DNA from 3 places in the Faecalibacterium sp. Marseille-P9590 genome. Region 1 is predicted to be linked to each of the others. Evidence: a T-box and tRNA genes for the amino acid it is inferred to sense, from the RefSeq annotation. Region 1 holds a T-box; the other regions hold tRNA genes.
The links. A T-box is a leader RNA that pairs with one kind of tRNA and senses whether it is charged. The one in region 1 lies ahead of J3349_RS13725 (valine--tRNA ligase), so its partner is inferred to be a tRNA-Val.

Region 1 (4,281 bases):
TTGGCAGCGGCCAGACCCATCTCGTAGTGGTCGAGGTTGTCGCTCATAGCGCCAGCCACCTGATTCAGCTTGGTCAGCACCCACTTATCGCTCATGTCCAGCTTATCCTCGCTGGGCAGGCCGGGCTGGAAGTCCTCGGGCAGGTTCATCAGCACGAAGCGGGTAGCGTTCCACAGCTTGTTTGCAAAGTTGCGGGCAGCCTCCACCTTCTTCTCGCTGTAGCGCATGTCGTTGCCCGGGGTAGAGCCGTCCACGAGCATGAAGCGCAGTGCGTCAGCGCCGTACTGGGCGATGACTTCCAGCGGGTCGATGCCGTTGCCGAGGCTCTTGGACATCTTGCGGCCCTGGCTGTCGCGGACGATGCCGTGGATGCAGACGGTGTCGAAGGGAGCCTTGCCGGTGTAAGCCAGACCGGAGAAGATCATGCGGCTGACCCAGAAGCCGATGATGTCGTAGCCGGTGACGAGGGTGTTGGTGGGATAGAAATACTTGAGGTCTTCGCTTTCCTCATTGGGCCAGCCCAGAGTGCTGAAGGGCCACAGAGCGGAAGAGAACCAGGTGTCGAGGGTATCGGGGTCCTGGGTGAGCTTGGTGCCGCCGCACTTGGGGCAGGTGCAGGGTGCGCTCTTGGCGACCACAGTCTCGCCGCAGTCGTCGCAGTACCAGGCCGGAATCTGGTGGCCCCACCACAGCTGGCGGCTGATGCACCAGTCGCGGGTGTTCTTCATCCAGTTCATATAGTTCTTGGTGAAGCGCTCCGGCACGAACTTGATGTCGCCCTTCTCCACGCTCTCGATGGCGGGCTTGGCCAGAGGCTCCATCTTGACGAACCACTGCTTGGACACCATGGGCTCGATGGTGGAGTGGCAGCGGTAGCAGGTGCCGACTTCGTGCTTCAGAGGCTCGATCTCCTTCAGGAAGCCGCCCTCCTTCAGGTCAGCGAGGATGGCCTTGCGGGCCTCGAGGGTGGTCATGCCGGCATACTTGCCGCAGTCCAGCACATGAGGCTCGTTGACGGTGTTCTTGCCTGCAGCAAACAGAGCGTCGGCAGCAGCCTTGTCGGCGGCGCCGGTCATGCGACCATCGTAGGTGAAGACGCGGACGATGGGCAGGTCATGGCGCAGGCCGACCTCAAAGTCGTTGGGGTCGTGGGCCGGGGTGATCTTCACGACACCGGTACCCTTGGTCATGTCGGCGTGCTCGTCGCAGACGATGGGGATCTCCTTGTTCAGCAGGGGCAGGATGACATGGCAGCCGTGCAGATGAGCATAGCGGGGGTCATCGCCGTTGATGGCAACAGCGGTATCGCCCAGCATGGTCTCGGGACGGGTGGTAGCCAGTTCCAGCATCTCGCCGGTCTCCTTGACCGGGTAGAGCAGGTGCCAGAAGCTGCCGTCCTTTTCCTCATACTCCACCTCGGCGTCGGAAATGGAGGTGTTGCAGTGGGGGCACCAGTTAACCATGCGGTTGCCGCGGTAGATGAGGCCCTTGTCGTACAGGCGGACAAAGACTTCCTTGACAGCCTCAGAGCAGCCCTCGTCCATGGTGAAGCGCTCACGCTCCCAGTCGCAGCTGCTGCCCAGCTTCTTGAGCTGGCTGACGATGCGGTTGCCGTACTTGGTCTTCCATGCCCAGGCGCGCTCCAGGAAGCCGTCGCGGCCCACCATTTCCTTGGTCAGGCCCTCAGCACGCATGGCCTCCACGACCTTGGCCTCCGTAGCGATGGAAGCGTGGTCCGTGCCAGGCACCCACAGGGCGGCATAGCCCTGCATCCGCTTGGTGCGGATGAGGATGTCCTGCATGGTGTTGTCCACGGCGTGGCCCATGTGGAGCTGGCCGGTGACGTTCGGAGGGGGCATCACGATGGTGTAGGGCTTCTTGTCGGGGTCGGCCTTGGTGTGGAAGTAGCCGCCATCCAGCCAGAACTGGTAGATGCGGTCTTCCACCTGGCTCGGATCATACTGTTTTGCGAGTTCTTTCATAGTATCCTCCCAGATGAATAATTGGAGTGGGACGAAAAAAGCCGCCCCACGGAGCGTTCCATGGGACGGCTGTAATATAACCGCGGTACCACCCAAATTGCACACGGCTTTCTGCCGTATGCCCCTTGATGCCCCGATAACGTGGGGCAGACCCGGAGGCGACTACTCCTGTTTCCCCGCCTCTGCTCAAAAGCGACAGCACACCGCACCGCCATACCGGGTTTTCAGCAGCCCCCGGCTCTCTGGATGGCGAAAACGACGCACACTCTTTTTCCTTGCATTTATAAAAAGAATATAGCGTTTTTTGTGCGTTTTGTCAATCTCTTTTTGTCCGGAACAAAATTTTCACAGCTGCCGTTCAGCGTACGGGCCGCGCTCAGACCGCCGTTCTTCTGCCGAATGGGCCGGACGTGGCTGTCCCGCTCTGCCATTCAGCTTTCCCTCCTTTTCAAAACAGCCGTGACACGGCCCTTGAGCTGATTGAACTCCGGCGCGTTCCGGTGGAGCACCACCATGACAGCCCCGAACAGCAGCGTATACAGCACACCGTCCAGCAGAAACCAGCCGATGTTCTTCGCCGGGCAGAAGCTCACCCATCCGTAGGAGACAGCGGCCAGCGCCGCGACGACAGCGGCGCGTTCGGCGTAGCGGACAAAGTAGTCTTTCAGCTTGCCCTGCCAGTCTTCCCGGATGCCGTAGCGCATCAGGATGTAAGGCTCCATCCAGAGGCAGGTCGTCACGGTGCTGATGACCGTTCCGCCCAGAATGCCTGCCACGCCGAACTTCTGCACCAGCAGCAGCGACGCTGCCAGATTGATGGCCGATTCGAACAGCGGCTTATACCGGTCGTACCAGAACAGGCCCTTGGCTTCACGGAAGAGCAGGTTGACCTTCCGCTGACCCGAAACATAAAATTCCGTCACGAGGACGGCGACTGTCGCCGTGGAGAAGCAGTATTCCGCGCCGAAGCAGAGGGTGATAAAAGCGTTGAACAGTGCGAACAATCCCGCCGTCCAGTAAGCGTAAATGACGAAGAAGAGCAGATCCAGTTCCCGGTAGATACTGTACACCCGCGTCTCATCCTCGATGGCTCCCAGATTGCCCAGACTTCCGGTAAAGGCATTCGAGAATTTATCCATCAGGTTGTTGATGCCGGACAGAACGAGCTTGTAGTTGGAGTAGATGCCCACTGACAATAAACCCACGAAGCTGGACATCAGCAGGCTGTCCGTGTTCCGGACGATGACCGTTCCCAGCTTGTGGAAGCTCATGGCACCGACGTTCCGCAGGATGCCGTGAAATTTTTCTTTTTCCGGCAGCTCCCTGCACTCTTTCAGGTAGGGAAATTCCTTATCCACCTTGACCGATACGATGATGTTCGGGATGAACTGCATCACAAACTGCACCGCCAGATAAAGGATAAAGTTTCCGGTCAGCACGATGAGGACGATTTGGAACAGAGTCTTGACCGCGTCGCAGAGCTGCGCCCAGAGGTTGCGGACATAGGCTTTCTGGTAGGCCAGATAGATGGAGTTTTTATAGCTCAGCAGATAGGAGCAGACCGAGTTTGCCACATACATCAGATAGATGAGCCGCAGATGCTCGATGCCGCTGCTGTCCTTGATGAAAAAGCCCAGAAACGGCATCAGTGCAAGGCCCACGAGCAGCACCACGACCGCCACGATACGGTAGAGGAGCCGGTAAAGGTTCATCAGCTGCGCCAGCCGATGCTCATCATTCTTCGCAGCCGGCTCATACAGGCTGTATATCATCGCCGTGCCGATTCCAAGCTCTGCAAGGTTCAGGATGCCTAGTACATCGGTGAACAGTCCGTTGACACCCAGATATGCCGCCGACAGATAGTGGATGAACACCATCCGGCTGATGAACAGCAGCACCTGATTCATGAGCTGTCCACCCACATTGACGACCATATTGATAAGGGTATACCGTGTCCGCATTTTTCTTATGTCTCTTCCTTTTCGAGTGTGGCCCGCTGCATTCGCTGCAACAGGGTCCACAGGGACCCTGTTCGTTATTCTTTATTATAATATCATCTCATTGCGGCGCTTTCAACGATTTATCTGTATTTCAGCCTTCCGCGTCCAGAAGCTCCGTTTTCAGCCGGGCAATGAGCCGCTCCATCAGGGCCACACGGTTGAAGGGGGTCATGAGATAGAAGCCGTCGGCGTAGGGCAGAGCCTCCCGGGCCATCTGCATCGACACCTCAAGGCCCAGCGCCTCGCCCTGCTCCCGGTCGAGTCCCGCGAAGCGCTGGATGATGTCCTCCTCCACATGG
Region 2 (4,281 bases), on a different contig from region 1:
CAGCCGCTTCTCCGTATCACGGAGCTGGTCTTTCAGAATAGGCAGCCGGGTGTTCTCCTTCTGCTGGGCTTCCATGACTAAATCTATCAGCCGTTCGATGATTTCATCGCTGAAAATCACCTTGATGGCAGTCTCCACCACGAACCGTTCCAGCGGCTCTTTGCGGATGGCTTTCAGGTCGCAGTGCGCCTTGCCGTGGCGTTTGGCATTGCCGCACTTGTAGTAATAGTAGGTATTTCCCATGTGGCTGGTGCCGCTCTCGCCGCCCATGAGCGTACCGCACTTGCCACAGAACAGCTTGGTGGTTAGCAGATAGCTCACATCCTCTTTTGCAGGCCGACCGTGGGCGATCCTGTTTTGCTCGAAACGCTGCTGCACCCGGTCGAACAAGTCCTTGTCAACAATGGCCGGAATGCCGCCTGGCGTCACGATGTCCTTGTAGCGGTATTCGCCGATGTAGCGGCGGTTGCGGAAGATCTGGAAGAAGCTGTTCTTCACGAACGGCTTTCCGGTGCGGGTACGCAGGCCGCGCTCGTTCAGGGATGCCGCAATCTTCTCAGCCGGTTCGCCGTCGGCATACCGGGTGAAGATTTCTTGCACGATGGGAGCCGTCTCCGGGTCGATATGGTACAGCCTGTCCTCCTTGCCAATGGTGAAGCCCAGCGGCACCACACCGCCGTTGTACTTGCACTGGAGGGCGTTTTCGCGCTCACCGCGCGCCACTTTCAGGGCGAGTTCGGCGGAATAGTATTCCGCCATGCCAATCAGCATACTCTCCACCATAATGCCTTCAGGCCCCTGCGAGATGGGTTCCATGGCAGACACCAGATGGACACCGTTCTTTTCCAGCTGGTACTTGTAGTTCACGGCATCGAACCGATTCCGGGCAAAGCGGTCGAGCTTCCAGACCAGAACCACATCGAAGATTTTCTTCGCGCTGTCCTTGATCATCCTCTGGAAGTCTGGACGGTCATCCGTCTTGGCAGAGTAGGCACGGTCGATGTAGGTGCCGACCACTGTAATACCGTTCTTCTCGGCGTAGTCCTTGCAGTCGCGCAGTTGTCCTTCAATGGACGCTTCTCGCTGGCTGTCAGATGAATAGCGGGCGTAGATCACGGCGGTCATGGTTGCACCTCCTTGGCGTGTATTCGACTTGCCTTTATAGTATCGGGTCAAGCGCAGCTTGTCAACAATCTGCGAGCAGATTGAAATGTGAAAATTACGAAACGCAGCGAAAAAGGGGAGAGCAAGAATCGTCCCGTGGCCACAAATTTTCAATTTTTGAAAATTTTCTGCCCATCCGGGACTTCACTTCTTCACCTCTTGTGAGTTTCCGAAGTGCTCTTGTTGGGGCGTGCCTGCCCCAAACCCTGCTGGGAACGAGTACGGCAAACTGGAATTGTTTACTTCTTCATCTTAGGCGCAATAAGCAGCACGACTGTCACAAGAACATACAAACCATACAGTAACCAAGTAATGGTATTGTTCCAAGGAAAACTCATTTCTGGATGGTTCACCGCAAACATTATAAATGCAACAGCTATAATCAGCATTACCAAACCGACGATTCTTGATGCGCTCTTTTTCATGTAAATCACCTCGCCAAATTTTGATTTGTTGAACTAAGCCGAGTATACCATACTCTCCAATGAAAGAACACCCCGATATAGTGAAATTTTGCCGTTTTCCTGCGTACGTGCGTACACACTCCACAGGAATTCTAAGGAGCCTGCCCCCTTAGCACACGGACTTTGGAACAAAGTCTAGTGTGTTACACCTTGCCAGAGGTGTACAGGCTCCCGGTACGCACGTACGCAGCAATTGCCCTCAATGCGCCATATAGGTGGCGATCAAGTTCGCACAAAGCGAACTTGATTCCGCAAAGCAAAAGGCAGGATACCACTATCATAGTGATACCCTGCCTTTGCTCGTTTACCGTTCCGAGTAGTCCTTCCGCAGAACCTCCGATAAACAAAAAACGTACCCGAACCCTTTTTCGTAAAGAATTGGGTTCGAGTACGAACTGTATGGTGGACGGTACAGGACTCGAACCTGTGACCTCCTGCACGTCAAGCAGATGCTCTACCAGCTGAGCTAACCGTCCATATTCTGTTTTGCTGTAGTCAGCTCAATTATGATAGCATAGGATGGAATAAAAATCAAGCCCTTTTTGCAAAAATCTTCAAAAAATCTTTCCGGGGCTGGCCGGGACGCCTCTGCCGGAGGGGCGGGAAAGCGGGCGAAGGCTGGGAGTTAAAAGGTTATCGTTGCCCCTTTTTTATAGGTGTGCTATAATAAGATGATTACAATAGGAAAGGTATCGCAGAATGAGAGTATTGGGCATCGACCCGGGCTACGCCATCGTGGGATGGGGCGTGGTGGATTACGCGGGAAACCGCTTTGCACCGGTGGATTTTGGCGCGGTGTGTACCGACGCCGGCGTGCCGTTCGAGCGGCGGTTGGACGAAGTGTATGCGGGCGTCAAAGAGGTCATCGAGCGGACGCAGCCGGAGGTGCTGGCCATCGAAAAGCTGTTCTACCAGCACAACCAGACCACCGTCATCGGCGTGGCTGAGGCGCGCGGCGTCATCCTGCTGGCGGCGGCGCAGGCGGGTCTGCCTATCTACGAGTACACCCCGATGCAGGTCAAGCAGGCCGTCACCGGCTACGGCAAAGCCGTGAAAAAGCAGGTGCAGGAGATGACCCGCATTCTGCTGCATCTGCCCGCCATCCCGAAGCCCGACGACACCGCCGACGCGCTGGCGATGGCCATCACCTTCTGCCACACCAACGGCAGCCAGCTCAACCGCTTTGTACGGCGTGTGCCGGGGCCGATTTGAGGTTGTTATTATGATATACAGCTTAACCGGAAAGATCATCAAAAAGACCCTGAACGCTGTGGTCATCTGCTGCGGCGGCGTGGGGTACTACGCCCAGTGTCCGGCCAGCGTGGCCGGTGCGCTGCCCGGCGTGGGGAACGAAGCCACCGTCTATACGGTGATGAACGTCACCGAGAACGACGTCAGCCTCTACGGCTTTGCCAGCGAGGAGCAGCAGGCCTGTTTTGAGCTGCTCACCTCGGTGTCGGGCGTGGGCGCGAAGGTGGGGCTTGCCATCCTGAGCGTCATGGAACCCGACCGTGTGGCGCTGGCCATCTCGGCGGGCGACCACAAAGCCTTCAAGGCCGCGTCCGGTGTCGGCCCCAAGCTGGCCCAGCGCATCGTACTGGAACTGAAAGATAAGGTCGCCAAAGGCTTTGCCGCCGGCATCGACCTGGAAAACGTGGCGGGCGCTGCTTCGGACACCGCCGCCGCACAGGGGGCAGGACAGGCCATCGCCGCGCTGGTGTCGCTGGGCTACAGCCAGAGCGAAGCCGCACTGGCCGTCTCCAAGATCGACGGTACGCTCCCGGTGGAAGAGATCATCAAACTGGCGCTGCGCAGCATGGCGGGCAGGAGGTAAACGATGCAAGACGATACCGCGCTCTATGGCGCAAAAATGATGCAGCCCGGGATGACGGTGGCGGACAGCGAGGAAAACAACCTCCGCCCCCAGCATCTGGAGGACTACATCGGACAGGAAAAGGTCAAACAGAACCTGAAAATCTATCTCGAAGCGGCCAAGCGCCGGGGCGAGCCCATGGACCACATCCTGCTCTACGGCCCTCCGGGTCTGGGCAAGACGACGTTGGCGGGCATCATCGCCAACGAGATGGGGGTGCAGATCCGCATCACCAGCGGCCCGGCCATCGAAAAGCCCGGCGACCTCGCCGCCCTGCTGACCAATCTGCAGGAGGGCGACGTCCTCTTCATCGACGAGATACACCGCCTCTCCCGGCAGGTGGAAGAGGTGCTTTACCCGGCACTGGAAGATTACGCGCTGGATATTATGATAGGCAAAGGCCCCAGCGCCCAGAGCATCCGCATCAATCTGCCCCGGTTCACGCTGGTGGGTGCTACCACCCGTGCGGGCCAGATCACCGGCCCTCTGCGCGACCGCTTCGGCGTGCTGCTCAAGCTGGAGCTCTACAGCCCCGACGAGCTGAGCAATATCATCATCCGCTCGGCGGGCATCCTCGACCAGCCCATCACCCCCGAGGGTGCTTATGAGCTGGCCAAGTGCAGCCGCGGCACACCCCGTGTGGCGAACCGCTTCCTCAAGCGTGTGCGCGACTTTGCCACCGTGCTGGGCGACGGCATCATCGACCGGGATGTGGCGTTGCTGAGCCTCAAGCGGATGGACGTGGACGCGCTGGGTCTGGATGAACTGGACCGCAGCCTG
Region 3 (4,281 bases), on a different contig from region 1:
GAATGAAGCTGACGAAGAGGGGGCAGAGCACGGCGGTGAGGACGCCGGCCACGGCGATGGACAGGCCGCTCATGGCACCTTCGACCTCACCCATCTGCAGAGCTTTGCTGGTGCCTACGGCATGGGCCGAGGTGCCGATGCCGACGCCCTTTGCGATGGGGTCGGTGATGTGGAAGATCTTGCAGACCACCTCGGCCAGCAGGTTGCCTGCGATGCCGGTGAGGATGACGATGGCACCCGTCAGGGCAGCGATGCCGCCCAGCTCAGCGGCGACGTCCATGCTGATGGCCGTGGTGACGGACTTCGGCAGGAGGGTGGCGTACTGCTCCCGAGTGAGGTCCAGTGCGAGGGCCAGAGCCAAAGCGCTGCCCAGGCTCACCAGCGTACCCACTGAGATGCCCGCGATGATGGCGGCGGCGTTCTCTTTCAGCAGGTCCCATTTTTCATAGAGCGGGATAGCGAGGCTGATGGTGGCCGGCAGCAGCAGATAGTTCACCGGGGCAGCACTGACCTTGTAGTCGGCGTAGGGGATGTTCAGCACACTCAGCAGGATGATGACGAAGATGCTGCCCAGCAGCAGCGGGTTGAAGATGGCCTTGCCGGTGGTTTTGTTGATGAGAGCACCCAGCGCGAAAGCGGCCAGCGTCAGCAGCACGCCCCACGCGGCGGACCCGGAGAGAAAGCCCTGTAAAAGCTCAGTCATGTTCGGCCTCCTTCCTTGCAGCGCGGCGGCTGGTGAGGGCCTGGGTGGTGCGGCCTGCACTCACGAGGACCAGCACTGTCACCGGGATGATGGCGATGACGATGGGCAGCAGCATCTCGCCCATCTCTGCCCACAGCTCCATGACGCCCGCGGCGGCAGGCACAAACAGCAGCGGGAAGATGCTGGTGAGGAACAGGCCCACTTCCTTGACCTGCTCGAGCTTCACGATGCCGAAGCGGAGCGCGGCCAGGAGCAGCAGCAGGCCGTAGATGCTGGCCGGGATGGGGAGCGGGAGCACTGCGTGGCAGATCTCGCCCAAAAAGCAGAACGCCAGAATACGCGCAAATTGAAACAGATAGTTCGTAAGGATGCCTCCTTTGGATCGACTGAACAGGAAAATACAAAATAAGATACAAGTCAACAGTATAATCCAAAAATTCCTGCGGCGCAACGGCAATACTGGCCAAGATTTTGCCCCTTTGGTGCGGAAAATTGGAGGTTTGGATAGCGTGCTTGCCCCAAACCCTGCGGTGGGAGAGCGCGATAAACGGGAATTTATGTCAATGCGAACTCAATCTCATCAAGTTTATTTGTTATTGCGTTCTTTCTCCCTGTCTCCTTAAAGCCTATTCGACGATAGAGTCTCTCAGCATTTACATTATTCTCAAGAATCCACAGCGTAGAGGTATCCGTACATTGGCCTACTGCGTATAGTAACAATTTCGTTCCATAACCCATGTTTTGCATATCTGGAAGAATATAAAGATCCTCTATTAAACCCTTTGTTACAGAAACAACCCCTATTGGTTTTTCTTCTACAAGCATATAGAGCTTTGTTCCGTTGTTCATCTTGTTTCTCAAATACTCCCGCTGCCGATCTGGCGTGTGTGTTTCTATGAAATCAGGAGTACAAAATGCACGATGCGATTCCTTCCAGGATATGGAATGGATGGTTGCGGCTTGAAGAAGATTTGTTTCATCTACAGGTACTATCATACTTACCTCCACAAATTCCGATTTGTTGAGCCGAGTATACCATACCATTAACCGAAAGACCATCCCAGATGCGAAAAAGGCAGGATACCATCGCCACGATGATACCCTGCCTTTGTTTTTTACGAATGGCTCTGACTTACATTGTTCCTGTCCTGTCCCGCCCAACCGAGGCGGTGCAAATGGTGCTCCGGCAGGCGGAGCTTTCTTGGTAGACATTCCTAGTCGTTGGAAACCGCGCACTAAACAACAGCCCACTGGGCTGTTGTTTTCCACGCCTGCGGCGTGGCCGTGCTGTTCTCGTCCTGTACCGTCCACCACAAAAAAATCCCCAGACCGAATGGTCTGGGGATGTGGTGGACGGTACAGGACTCGAACCTGTGACCTCCTGCACGTCAAGCAGATGCTCTACCAGCTGAGCTAACCGTCCATATTCTGTTGCGTCGTGACGACTCTGATATAATACCATGACTCGCCCGAAAAAGCAATACTTTTTTCGAAAAAATTCTGATTTTCTTTTCTGCGCCCCGAAAAAAGGGCACAAAAAAGCCCCGGCGGCGTCCAAAGAGCGGACAGCGCCGGGGAGAAAACAGGGAAAATTACAGCTTTGCTTCGGGAAAGCCCTCGAGCTTCGAAGTGCAGTGGGGGCAGCGGACAGCCTTGAAAGCAATCTCGCTCTGGCAGTAGGGGCATTTCTTGGTGGTGGGCTCCTTCGGCTCTTCCAAGGGCTTCTTGTGCAGCATATTGATGGCCTTGATGGTCACGAACAGCACGAAGGCCACGATGAGGAAGTTGATGATGGCGTTGAGAAAAGCACCGACGCCGATGCCAACATCGCCGATCTGGATGACGACATCCGAGAAATCGGCGTTGAAGAACAGGCCGATGATGGGGGAGATGATGTCGTTTACCAGAGAGTTGACGATCGCGGTGAAAGCCGAGCCGACGACCACACCAACTGCCATGTCGAGCACATTGCCGCGCATGGCGAAGGCTTTGAACTCTTCAAAGAAATTCTTGATGCCGCTGGTTTTCTTTTCTGACATGATAAGTACCGCTCCTTTTGCCGCAGATGGCATGATATACCTATATAATACAAGAAGACGGCAATATTTTCAAGTCAGACCTGATGCTCTGCGATCCACTGGCTCATCTGCTGGGCGATGGCCTTGATGGAGCCGTCGTTGAACGGCACCTGCAGGCCGGCGGTCTCGCACAGCTCGGTGTAGCTGGCCGTGCCGGCACGGCGGACGAGGCGCAGATAGCGCTCCCATGCATCTTTCTGGTCATGGAGGCTCAGCAGGAAGAACTGCAGAGCGGCCATGGTGGACAGGCAGTAGTCGATATAGTAGAAGGGGCATTCGTAGATGTGGAGCTGACGCTGCCAGCCTGCACCGCGGCCATAGAAGGGCAGAGCGTCAAAGTCGATCCAGGGGCGGTACTTGTGCTCCAGCTCCAGCCAGGTCTGGTTGCGCTGGTCGGGGGTCAAATCGGGGTTCTGGTACATGATGTGCTGGAACTCATCCACCGCGCAGCCGTAGGCCAGGAAGAGGAAACTGTCTTCGGCGTGGAGCAGGGCGTACTTGTCGGTGTCCTTGCCGAAGAGCAGGTGGTGCCACGGTGCGGTGAGGAACTCCATGGCCATGGAGTGGATCTCGGCGCTCTCCATGCCGGGGCATTCGAGGTCGGCGGGGATCTTCGGATCGCGCTCAGCCACATAGCCCTCGAAGGCGTGGCCGCACTCGTGGGTCAGAACATCCACGTCAGCGGAAGTATTGTTCCAGTTGGCGAAGATGAAGGGGGCTTTATAGGAGGGCAGGCTGGTCATGTAGCCTCCGGACATCTTGCCGGGGCGGCTCTCGACGTCGAACAGCTCGTTGTCCTGCATGAAGTCGATGAACTCTGCCGTTTCGGGGCTGAGTTCATGGTACATGGTGCGGGCGGCGGACATCCGGGCGTCATAGCCCTCGATGGGCTTGGGGTTGCCGTCCTTGAAAGCCACCGGCAGATCGGCAAAAGTGGGGTGCTGGATGCCGGTGCGCCTGTTCTTGAGAGCGATGACCTTCTGCAGCTCCGGCACGACGTCGTGGGCCACCTGGTCGCGGAAGCGCTTGATGTCCTCAGGGCCGTAGCCGATGCGGTTCATCCGCACGTAAGAGAGCTCGCTGTAGTCGTGGAAGCCCATCACCTGAGCCTGCTGGTTCAGGTTCTGGACGATCTTGGTGTACAGCTCGTCCAGCTCGGCGCGGTGGGCGTCGAAGTAACCGGCCTCGGCCTCATAAGCGGCCCGGCGGGTGGCGGCATCGGTGCTCTCCTTGTAGGGGCCAAGCTGGGGGATGGTGAGCTGCTTGCCGTCCAACTCCACCAGCGCACCGCCGTAGATCTGCTGGTAGGTGCTGACGAGGGCGTTGTACTCCTGCTGAAGGGCCACGGTGCGCTCGTCCATGCCCAGCACGGCGTTCTTCATGCCGGCCACGCAGGTGGAACCGAAGGCCTCGGTCAGGGCGTCCACATGGGGGTTGGCGAGGAAGGCGCGGCTGATCTCGACGCTGGCGTTGGACACTGCCGGGCCGTTGGCGTCAAAG

Region 2: it has a tRNA-Val gene. The T-box ahead of J3349_RS13725 (valine--tRNA ligase) is inferred to sense a tRNA for this amino acid. The anticodon was not compared.
Region 3: it has a tRNA-Val gene. The T-box ahead of J3349_RS13725 (valine--tRNA ligase) is inferred to sense a tRNA for this amino acid. The anticodon was not compared.

The regions. Positions count from the first base shown of each region.
Region 1 covers NZ_JAFREF010000019.1:4,404-8,684, forward strand. Annotated here, with positions in the region: gene J3349_RS13725 (valine--tRNA ligase) at 1-1,982, opposite strand, end outside; T-box leader at 2,041-2,267, opposite strand; gene J3349_RS13730 (hypothetical protein) at 2,414-3,943, opposite strand; gene J3349_RS13735 (bifunctional homocysteine S-methyltransferase/methylenetetrahydrofolate reductase) at 4,074-4,281, opposite strand, start outside.
Region 2 covers NZ_JAFREF010000012.1:66,629-70,909, forward strand. Annotated here, with positions in the region: gene J3349_RS12030 (recombinase family protein) at 1-1,125, opposite strand, end outside; gene J3349_RS12035 (hypothetical protein) at 1,404-1,589, opposite strand; tRNA gene J3349_RS12040 (tRNA-Val) at 2,029-2,104, opposite strand; gene ruvC (crossover junction endodeoxyribonuclease RuvC) at 2,328-2,840, shown strand; gene ruvA (Holliday junction branch migration protein RuvA) at 2,851-3,462, shown strand; gene ruvB (Holliday junction branch migration DNA helicase RuvB) at 3,466-4,281, shown strand, end outside.
Region 3 covers NZ_JAFREF010000003.1:22,370-26,650, reverse strand. Annotated here, with positions in the region: gene J3349_RS05020 (LrgB family protein) at 1-703, opposite strand, end outside; gene J3349_RS05015 (CidA/LrgA family protein) at 696-1,022, opposite strand; gene J3349_RS05010 (GNAT family N-acetyltransferase) at 1,259-1,699, opposite strand; tRNA gene J3349_RS05005 (tRNA-Val) at 2,051-2,126, opposite strand; gene mscL (large conductance mechanosensitive channel protein MscL) at 2,296-2,742, opposite strand; gene J3349_RS04995 (M3 family oligoendopeptidase) at 2,817-4,281, opposite strand, start outside.